Regions from separate parts of the Clostridium sp. CM038 genome, predicted to be linked through region 1. Evidence: riboswitches for the same ligand, from Rfam matches in the RefSeq annotation. Region 1 holds a riboswitch; the other holds the start of a gene.
What was found. Region 1 has a riboswitch for glycine ahead of ACWJKS_RS05495 (GrdX family protein). Riboswitches for the same ligand answer to the same signal wherever they lie in the genome.
Positions count from the first base shown of each region.

Region 1 (3,951 bases):
GGAAGATCAGGATACTGTTTTACCTGTTCTAAAAGAGGAAGTGTTTCGAAAGTCTTAATTTCATCAGCCTCAAGTTCTCTTGCACATTCACCAAGATATGTTGCAGCCTTAAATCCAACCATTCTAACAGCTTCTTCGTGATCATGTGGAAGTACGCTTTTCTTTGTTTCACATGTTATTACAACGTTGTTTAATTTTGAAAATGGTGTATATTTAGCACCAATTCCACTCATGTCAATGATTCCTTCCTGGAACCCAACAATATTTCCAGTAGTTACAACAGCTGCGCCTTTCAAAACATTTGTTCTTCCATTTCCAACTGTATCAACCTTGCTTATAAATCCTGGAAATATCCCACCGCTACCTGATACCTTTACCCTTGGCTCAATAACGTCTTTAACTGGAATTATTCTTGTCTCATCTCCGGGTCTTGCAATTTCAATGCTAATACTTTCAATTCTTTCATCTCCGCCTATATGTGCAAGCAGTTCTTCTTTATTTACAAAAAGAACTCCCTTTTCAACCTTTGTGCAAGTGCCAAATTGAACATCATTAATTTTAATTTCACCAAGTTCTAAACGCAAAGTTTCCACCTCCGAAATAGTTTAGCCATTTATTACAATGTTTCATAAACGCTTTTAATAAAATTCTCTACATCATCAATTGTTTCGATGTTTTCAGGGGTAATAGTGCTTATTTTTTCGTTATTTTTATAAATTATCATCGTTGGGAGTCCAAGTACTCTTTGAGATATAGCGAGTCTTCTAGAACCACCGATATTAAGACTTGCAAATTTGATTTTATCGCTATATTTGTTTTCTAGTTCGTGTACTCCAGGCATAAGTTCCTTACATACTTCACATTTGTCACCCCAGAAATCAACAAATACTGCTTTTTCAGAATAAGATACTACTTCCTCATCAAAATTTTCCTTTGTCAAACTAATCATTTTAAATACCCCCTAATTCTATTTATTTGCTATATATACTTCTGCAGAAGTTGCTGCTATTGCGCCATCAGCTGCTGCAGTTATAACCTGTCTCAAATTCTTGACCCTAATATCTCCAGCTGCGAAAACGCCTGGAATGTTGGTTACCATATCATCATTCGTCATTACATAACCACTTTCATCCATATTGACCTTACCTTTGAAAATTTCTGAAATAGGAATGTATCCGACAAATACAAAGCATCCATCAACCTTCACTTTTTGAACTTCGCCTGTTTTAACATTTCTGACCTTAAGGCCTTCAAGTATTTCATCGCCTTCTGCCTCATCTATAACTGAGTCGTATATAAACTTGATTTTTGGATTAGCAAAAGCTTTTTCTTGAATTGATTTACAAGCTCTTAATTCATCTCTTCTATGAATTACTGTTACACTATCTGCAAACTTCGTGAGATAAATTGCTTCAGTTATGGCGGAATCTCCACCGCCATTTACGGCTACATCGAGCTCCGTAAAGAAATCAGCATCACAGGTAGCGCAATATGAAATTCCCTTGCCCCGTAGCTCATTTTCATTTTTAAAACCTGCTAATCTGGGATAAGCGCCTGTTGCAATTACAATAGTTTTAGCCTTATATGTTTCTTTTTTGCATTTAACAGTTTTTATTTCACCTTCAAGTAAAATATTTTCTACAGTATCTTTTGCAAACTTTGTACCAAATTCCTCGGCTTGAGTTCTCATTCTTTTAATCAATTTTGGACCAGTGCACTCTTCAATTGAGCCAGGATAATTTGCAAGTTCATCTGTTATTGCGGCCTGTCCTCCAAATTTTCCTCGTTCAATTATTATAGAATCAAGTTTTGACCTTGATGCGTAAAGCCCTGCCGATAGCCCAGCTGGGCCACCTCCTATAATTATAGTGTCATAAATATGCTCCATTTTAAGCCCTCCCAGTATATTGCATTTATTTTCAATTTAGACCATGACTTATAATATCGTAATCTATTAACATGAAATCATTTCGCACCGCATCTGACCATGCTGGTGTTCCCCTATCTTTAATGAATTTTTCAGTTGTGTGTATTGATTCTTCAATAAAATTAACTGACTGTAAATCTATTACTTCTTTTTTTGATTTTGTTATTATTACAGTTTTGTAGGGCGTTTCATTTGGCTTTATGCTGCTAGAAAGCGGATGTGTGAGCAAAAGGTGTCCCTTATGAATATGATTTCTTACAGCTTTTAGTACATTCATTATTCCAGTACTTAAAAATTCGACTTTATATTTTTCACCAAATTTGTCTAGACATAATGGGTTATTAGTTACAATCAATACTTCTTCTATCAATTAATCCCCCCCTTACAAATACATTAATTCAATTTATTTCCGCTTGCGCATAAAAAAAGACAAAGATAAGAAGCTCATTTAAGCCTTTATCTCTGTCTTTTTACCTGAGAGAATTACTCCTTCGGTGCAATTGCTTTCCAGAGGTATATCAATCTTCGGTCCTTTTGCCTGAGATATTCATATTACAGCGCATGTAATACTTGGCCCTTCGGCTATCCATTTAAGGATGTTATATTAAATAACTAAGCTTAAGCTTAATCTCCCGAAAACATCATCTATCAATATTTAAAAGTTATTACAACTTTATTATAATCTTTTTTTTAACAATGTAAAGCTTTTAATTCAAATACTATCTATAAATTCAAATAATATCCACTTAAATCATTTATATTATAACATCTCTATAAATGCTGACATTCTTGTATTAATTTGTCCTATATCTGCTTGAGAATAATCTGTTTCAATGCTCATATATGGAATATTTTTCTTGTTGAAAACTCTTTTTAATCTAAGAGTTTCTACATTATACGTATGACAAGCTTGAAGTATTACATCTATTACTCCGTCAGCTTTATATTCTTTACATAACTTTTCTAACAAATCTATTCTGTTATCATTTGGAGTCATACAAGAGCATCCAATATTTAAATATTTTTCTGTTAAAGCGTAAAGAGGATCCTTGTTTTCATCAACCAATGTCTCTGTTGTTTTAGCTCCACCGCAGTTTTCATAGCATACCACTACTCCACCATTCTCTTCTATTGCCTTAATTATTTTTTCAGTTCCTTGTCCTAGAGGACATCCTGTAATAAGTATTCTCTTTGCATCACTCGAAACTTTTCTTTCCCCCATATTGTACCTATCTAATGACTCACTTGTTATGCTTTCAAGATCTTTTATCAATACTTCTTTATCCAATTTAAATCCTGCTCCAGATAGAACCTTATGCATTTCGTAGCCTGTAATTGCTGGTGGTTCTAGCTGGCCTAGCTCATAAAACTTTCTTAGAGCTACTCTTTCCCTATTTTTAAGCTTAATCGCTATTTTAAGCTTTTCATCCGTAATTTCAACACCATAAAAATTTTCTAGACACTTCTTTAGCTTTACTAATTCATTGCTCCATAGTTTATAAGAATCCTCATCATTACAGTTTTGAGGAAGCTGCATAATATGAGTCTTCTTAATATCTGCTAAATATTCATACATCTTCTTCTTTCCATCACATGTAGTTTCTCCAACAATCATATCGGAAAAATAAAAAAATGGACATTTATCTGTAATTGCAAAGCCATAAGATGCTTTAATTAATGGGCATAGATTTCTTGGTAAATCCCTTTCGGCATCAGCTATAGGTTCCTCAGTCATACTGCATAATGAAACTGCAATAGCATCTGCGGCCATTATTATTTCTGTTGGTGTGAAAGTACAAAATACACCCACAACCTTCTTGCCTTCATCTTTTAAATTCTTGATGCTTAAAAAAGCATTTCTTCTTGCCTCACTAAAATCTTCAAATTTTTCTGGTAAGTTATTCATTAATATATCCCCCTCCGTTATAACGTTTTATTAGAACTTTTTTCAATTCTGCTTGCCATTATAGCCGCTCCAATAGCACCTGCATATCTTGCCATTTTTTGAGTAGCTACAGGTGAAC
Region 1 covers NZ_CM143651.1:1,215,917-1,219,867, reverse strand. The annotation lists gene ACWJKS_RS05510 (glycine/sarcosine/betaine reductase component B subunit) at 1-584, opposite strand, end outside; gene ACWJKS_RS05505 (thioredoxin family protein) at 617-949, opposite strand; gene trxB (thioredoxin-disulfide reductase) at 968-1,888, opposite strand; gene ACWJKS_RS05495 (GrdX family protein) at 1,920-2,297, opposite strand; glycine riboswitch at 2,380-2,448, opposite strand; gene ACWJKS_RS05490 (double-cubane-cluster-containing anaerobic reductase) at 2,688-3,833, opposite strand; gene ACWJKS_RS05485 (acyl-CoA dehydratase activase) at 3,851-3,951, opposite strand, start outside.

Region 2 (3,951 bases), 1.4 Mb from region 1:
TTCTACTGTTTTTACTTGTTCTGGCTCATTAAACCTTTGCTGTAAATCATTCTGTTTATCAAACCCTGTTTCTCTAGAGTCTACGGCATTTATGCAATACTCTTTAATTTTATTTAGTTCGTCATTAGTAATATTTCCCTTTAACACTATAACTCTTGCACTTTTAACTATATGTTTATCCTCTTGAGTTAAAATTTGTATACATTGAGCAGCTGAATCTGCCCTCTGATCATATTGTCCAGACAAAAATTCAATAGCAAATACAGTATCGTACTTTTGAATATCTAACTCTCCATCATAAACCTGATCTACTGTAGGTTCTGAAAATATTGTATTCCTTGACATTAGGTACTGCTCCTTGGTTATTCCCATAACATCATATCTATTAACTAGTCTAAGCCCATCCAAGTTCGATATACCTAAATTTATTTTTATATCTCTTAATTTTTTTTCACCTTCAACATTATAGTTCGCTTTTTTCTCTACATATAACCTATATATCTTATCTTTCATGATTAATACCTCCAAAATTTATATTTATACGAATATTAAACAATGATTTTCTTTTATAATTCGTTATAATCACATTATAATATACTTCATCTAATTATAAAAGCATATTTTAGAATAAAGTTGTTTTTAATTTTTCTATAATATTATTAAATTACGAAATTTAATAATATTATAGTAATTATGAAATTTCTTATCTTAATGTAGTTTCATACTTCATTGTTTTAATACTAACAAAAAAACAGGATGGCATAAATCTGCCATCCTGTTTTTTTCTAAAAAGAAAATTATAAAATTTAGTTTTTCTTTTCAAAATCATTTTCGTAATTTTTCAAAGTCTTTTTAACTAAAGCTCCAAGACCTAATAATGCAATTAAATTCGGTATAACCATTAATCCATTAAAAGTATCAGCGAGTTCCCAAACTAGATCAACCTTTAGAGCTGCTCCTAATACTATAAATACAAGAACCAATCCTCTATATGTCGTTAACGCTTTTTTTCCAAATAAGTATTTAACATTTGCCTCTCCAAAAAAATACCAAGCTACTATGGTAGAAAAAGCAAAGAAAAATAACGCTATAGCTACAAATGGACCTCCAAGACTTCCCATACCATTCGAAAAAGCTTTTTGAGTTAACGCTATACCAGTAGTTTTTCCATCTAATGCTCCTGTAGTTAATATAACAAGTGCAGTTAATGTTAAAATTATAAAGGTATCAATAAATACACATACTATTGCAACGAGTCCCTGCTCAGTTGGATGATTAACTTTTGCAACTGCGTGTGCATGTGGTGTTGACCCCATTCCAGCTTCATTAGAAAATAAACCTCTTGCAATGCCGTATCTCATAGCTTCTTTTACGCCAACTCCTATTAAACCGCCAGTAGCCGCTTTAGGGTTAAAAGCTCCTACAAATATCATTTTAAATGCTGGTCCTAAATTAGCAAAATTCACTATAATGATTCCTAAACTACCCAGTATGTAAAATATAGCCATAAACGGAACTACTTTTTCAGTAAAGGCTGCAATTCGGCCTACTCCTCCAATAAAAATCATACCCGCTAATGCTGCAACTATCACACCAATGATTATACGAATATTGGTATTTGGGCTTATTGCTGCACTTATTGAGTTAGATTGTACCATATTCCCTATAAATCCTAATGCAATTATTATAGTTACTGAGAAAAATGCTGCCAACTTTTTACTCCCAAGGCCTTTACTAATATAGTAAGCAGGTCCTCCCGTCACCTCACCGTCAACTGTCTGTTTATACTTTTGACCAAGCACTGCTTCCGCAAAAATAGTTGCCATGCCAAAGAAAGCACTTAGCCACATCCAGAATATAGCACCCGGTCCTCCTGATGCTATAGCAGTTGCGGCTCCTGCTAAATTTCCTGTTCCTACTTGAGCCGCTATTGAAGTTGTCATGGCTTGAAAGGATGACATTCCATCTTTTCCTGCTTTATTGCCGAATTTAGCTCCTCCAAAAGTCTTTTTAAATGCATCTTTAAATTTTCTTACTTGAACAAATTTTAACGTTATTGTAAAGTAAATTCCAGTACCACATAACAAAAATATTAGTACATACCCCCACAAAACACCGTTAATACCTTTAATAATTGATAAAAAATCCATAAACACACGCTCCTTCTAGTTATTAAAATTTTTTCAGATAAAAAATTTCTTGTGTAAAGAATATATTTATACCAATTAATACTCTGTGAGACCATTATTTTTTAAAGCACACAAAAAATAGAGATCAAAATAAAATGACCTCTTGAAAATAACCCTGTCCTTTTACCTGAGAGTTTCACTAATGCACTATTAAATTTCATACAAATAATATGTAATTAAATAATGTTTAGCTTTCTCCTTCGGTGCTTATATAAGTCTCTCCAGAGGTTCGTCCGATATCAGTACTTCTCCAAAAATGGATACCTGAAAGTTTAACTTCTTCGGTGGATGTTATACATCTCTCTCCAAATATCTTCATCCGAAATTATTAATTTGTAATACTTCGCATGACTATAACATATTTTGAATTTTTAGTCAATAAAAAAAACACTCACTGTAAAGTGAGTGTTTTTTGGTACGACTAAGCCTATAAGCCGAGTCCTGTATTAGACAATCATCTATCTAGGCCCATTGTTACCAATAGGCTCAAGCGATACACCCGAGAACGAGACGGGCAGCCTCATAATGTTCTCCTATTCGATCTTGCTCCAGGTGGGGTTTACATAGCCGCAAAGTCGCCATTGCGCTGGTGAGCTCTTACCTCGCCTTTCCATCCTTGCTAGTACATTCAAAAATTTAGAAAAACTAAACTTTTGAATGCCTTTAGCGGTATATCTCTGTTGCACTTTCCTTAAAGTCACCTTCACTGGGTGTTATCCAGCACCCTGCCCTATGGAGCTCGGACTTTCCTCTCCTAATTATCGCACGCAATAATTAGCAGCGATTGTCTGGCTTACTCGTAAAACCAATGATATCATACTATTAAAATAAAAGCAAATAGTATTTTATTATTACTTAACTTTATATGGATCATGTGTATTTTTAGAAATTATAACCTCATTGTCATATCCATTTTCTATCAGTTGCTTTTTGAACTTTTCTGCAAATATTATGAGTGGTGTCCACTCAGTTGCAAAATGCCCAGCATCAATCAGCGCTATGTTTTCTTCTAATAAATCACTAACATGATGGTATTTAGTATCTCCTGTAATAATGCAATCTGCACCCAATTTTATGCTCTCCTCAAAAAAGTCTTCTCCACTGCCATTTATAATCGCAATGGTTTTTATTACTTTATTATGGTCGCCTGCATACCTAATATACTCAGTATTTAAAAGTTCTTTAACCTTTTCACATAAGGGCATTAATAAAATTGGGGTATCCAGAATCACTAGCCTTCCAATACCATTATCACCATTATTATACCCTTGAATTGTTGAATTCTCTATTACCTTATAATTAGTAAACCCTAAAATTTCTGTGACAATATCATTAAGTCCGCCTTTAACTGAATCTAAATTTGTATGACTAGCATATACATTTATACCATTCACAATTAGCTCAATAATTTTTTTTCCTACTAAAGTGTCTGTGGTAATAGTTTTGGGTTTAACAAAAAGAAGAGGATGATGAGTCAATATAAAATTGCACCCCTTATTCTTTGCCTCGCGAATTACGTCCATTGTACAATCTAATGCAATTAAAATTTTTGTAACCTGCGCATCTTTGTCCCCAACCATTAATCCTACATTATCATAATCCTCTTTTAGTATATGTGGAGCAACCTGCTGCATAATATGCTCAATAGTACTTACTTTTAAAAGCATTTCAAAAACTCCTTAAGCCGTATTATAACAAGATAAAGTTGTTGTTTTCTATTTTTAGATAAAATTGTATCTTCATTTAAAGTATCATATATTTT
Region 2 covers NZ_CM143651.1:2,627,922-2,631,872, forward strand. The annotation lists gene ACWJKS_RS12170 (phosphoribosylformylglycinamidine synthase) at 1-513, opposite strand, end outside; gene ACWJKS_RS12175 (alanine/glycine:cation symporter family protein) at 807-2,150, opposite strand; glycine riboswitch at 2,295-2,424, opposite strand; RNA gene rnpB (RNase P RNA component class A) at 2,604-2,989, opposite strand; gene ACWJKS_RS12185 (Nif3-like dinuclear metal center hexameric protein) at 3,041-3,856, opposite strand; gene ACWJKS_RS12190 (tRNA (adenine(22)-N(1))-methyltransferase) at 3,847-3,951, opposite strand, start outside.
Region 2: linked by a shared signal. The riboswitch ahead of ACWJKS_RS12175 (alanine/glycine:cation symporter family protein) and the one ahead of ACWJKS_RS05495 (GrdX family protein) in region 1 are both predicted to bind glycine.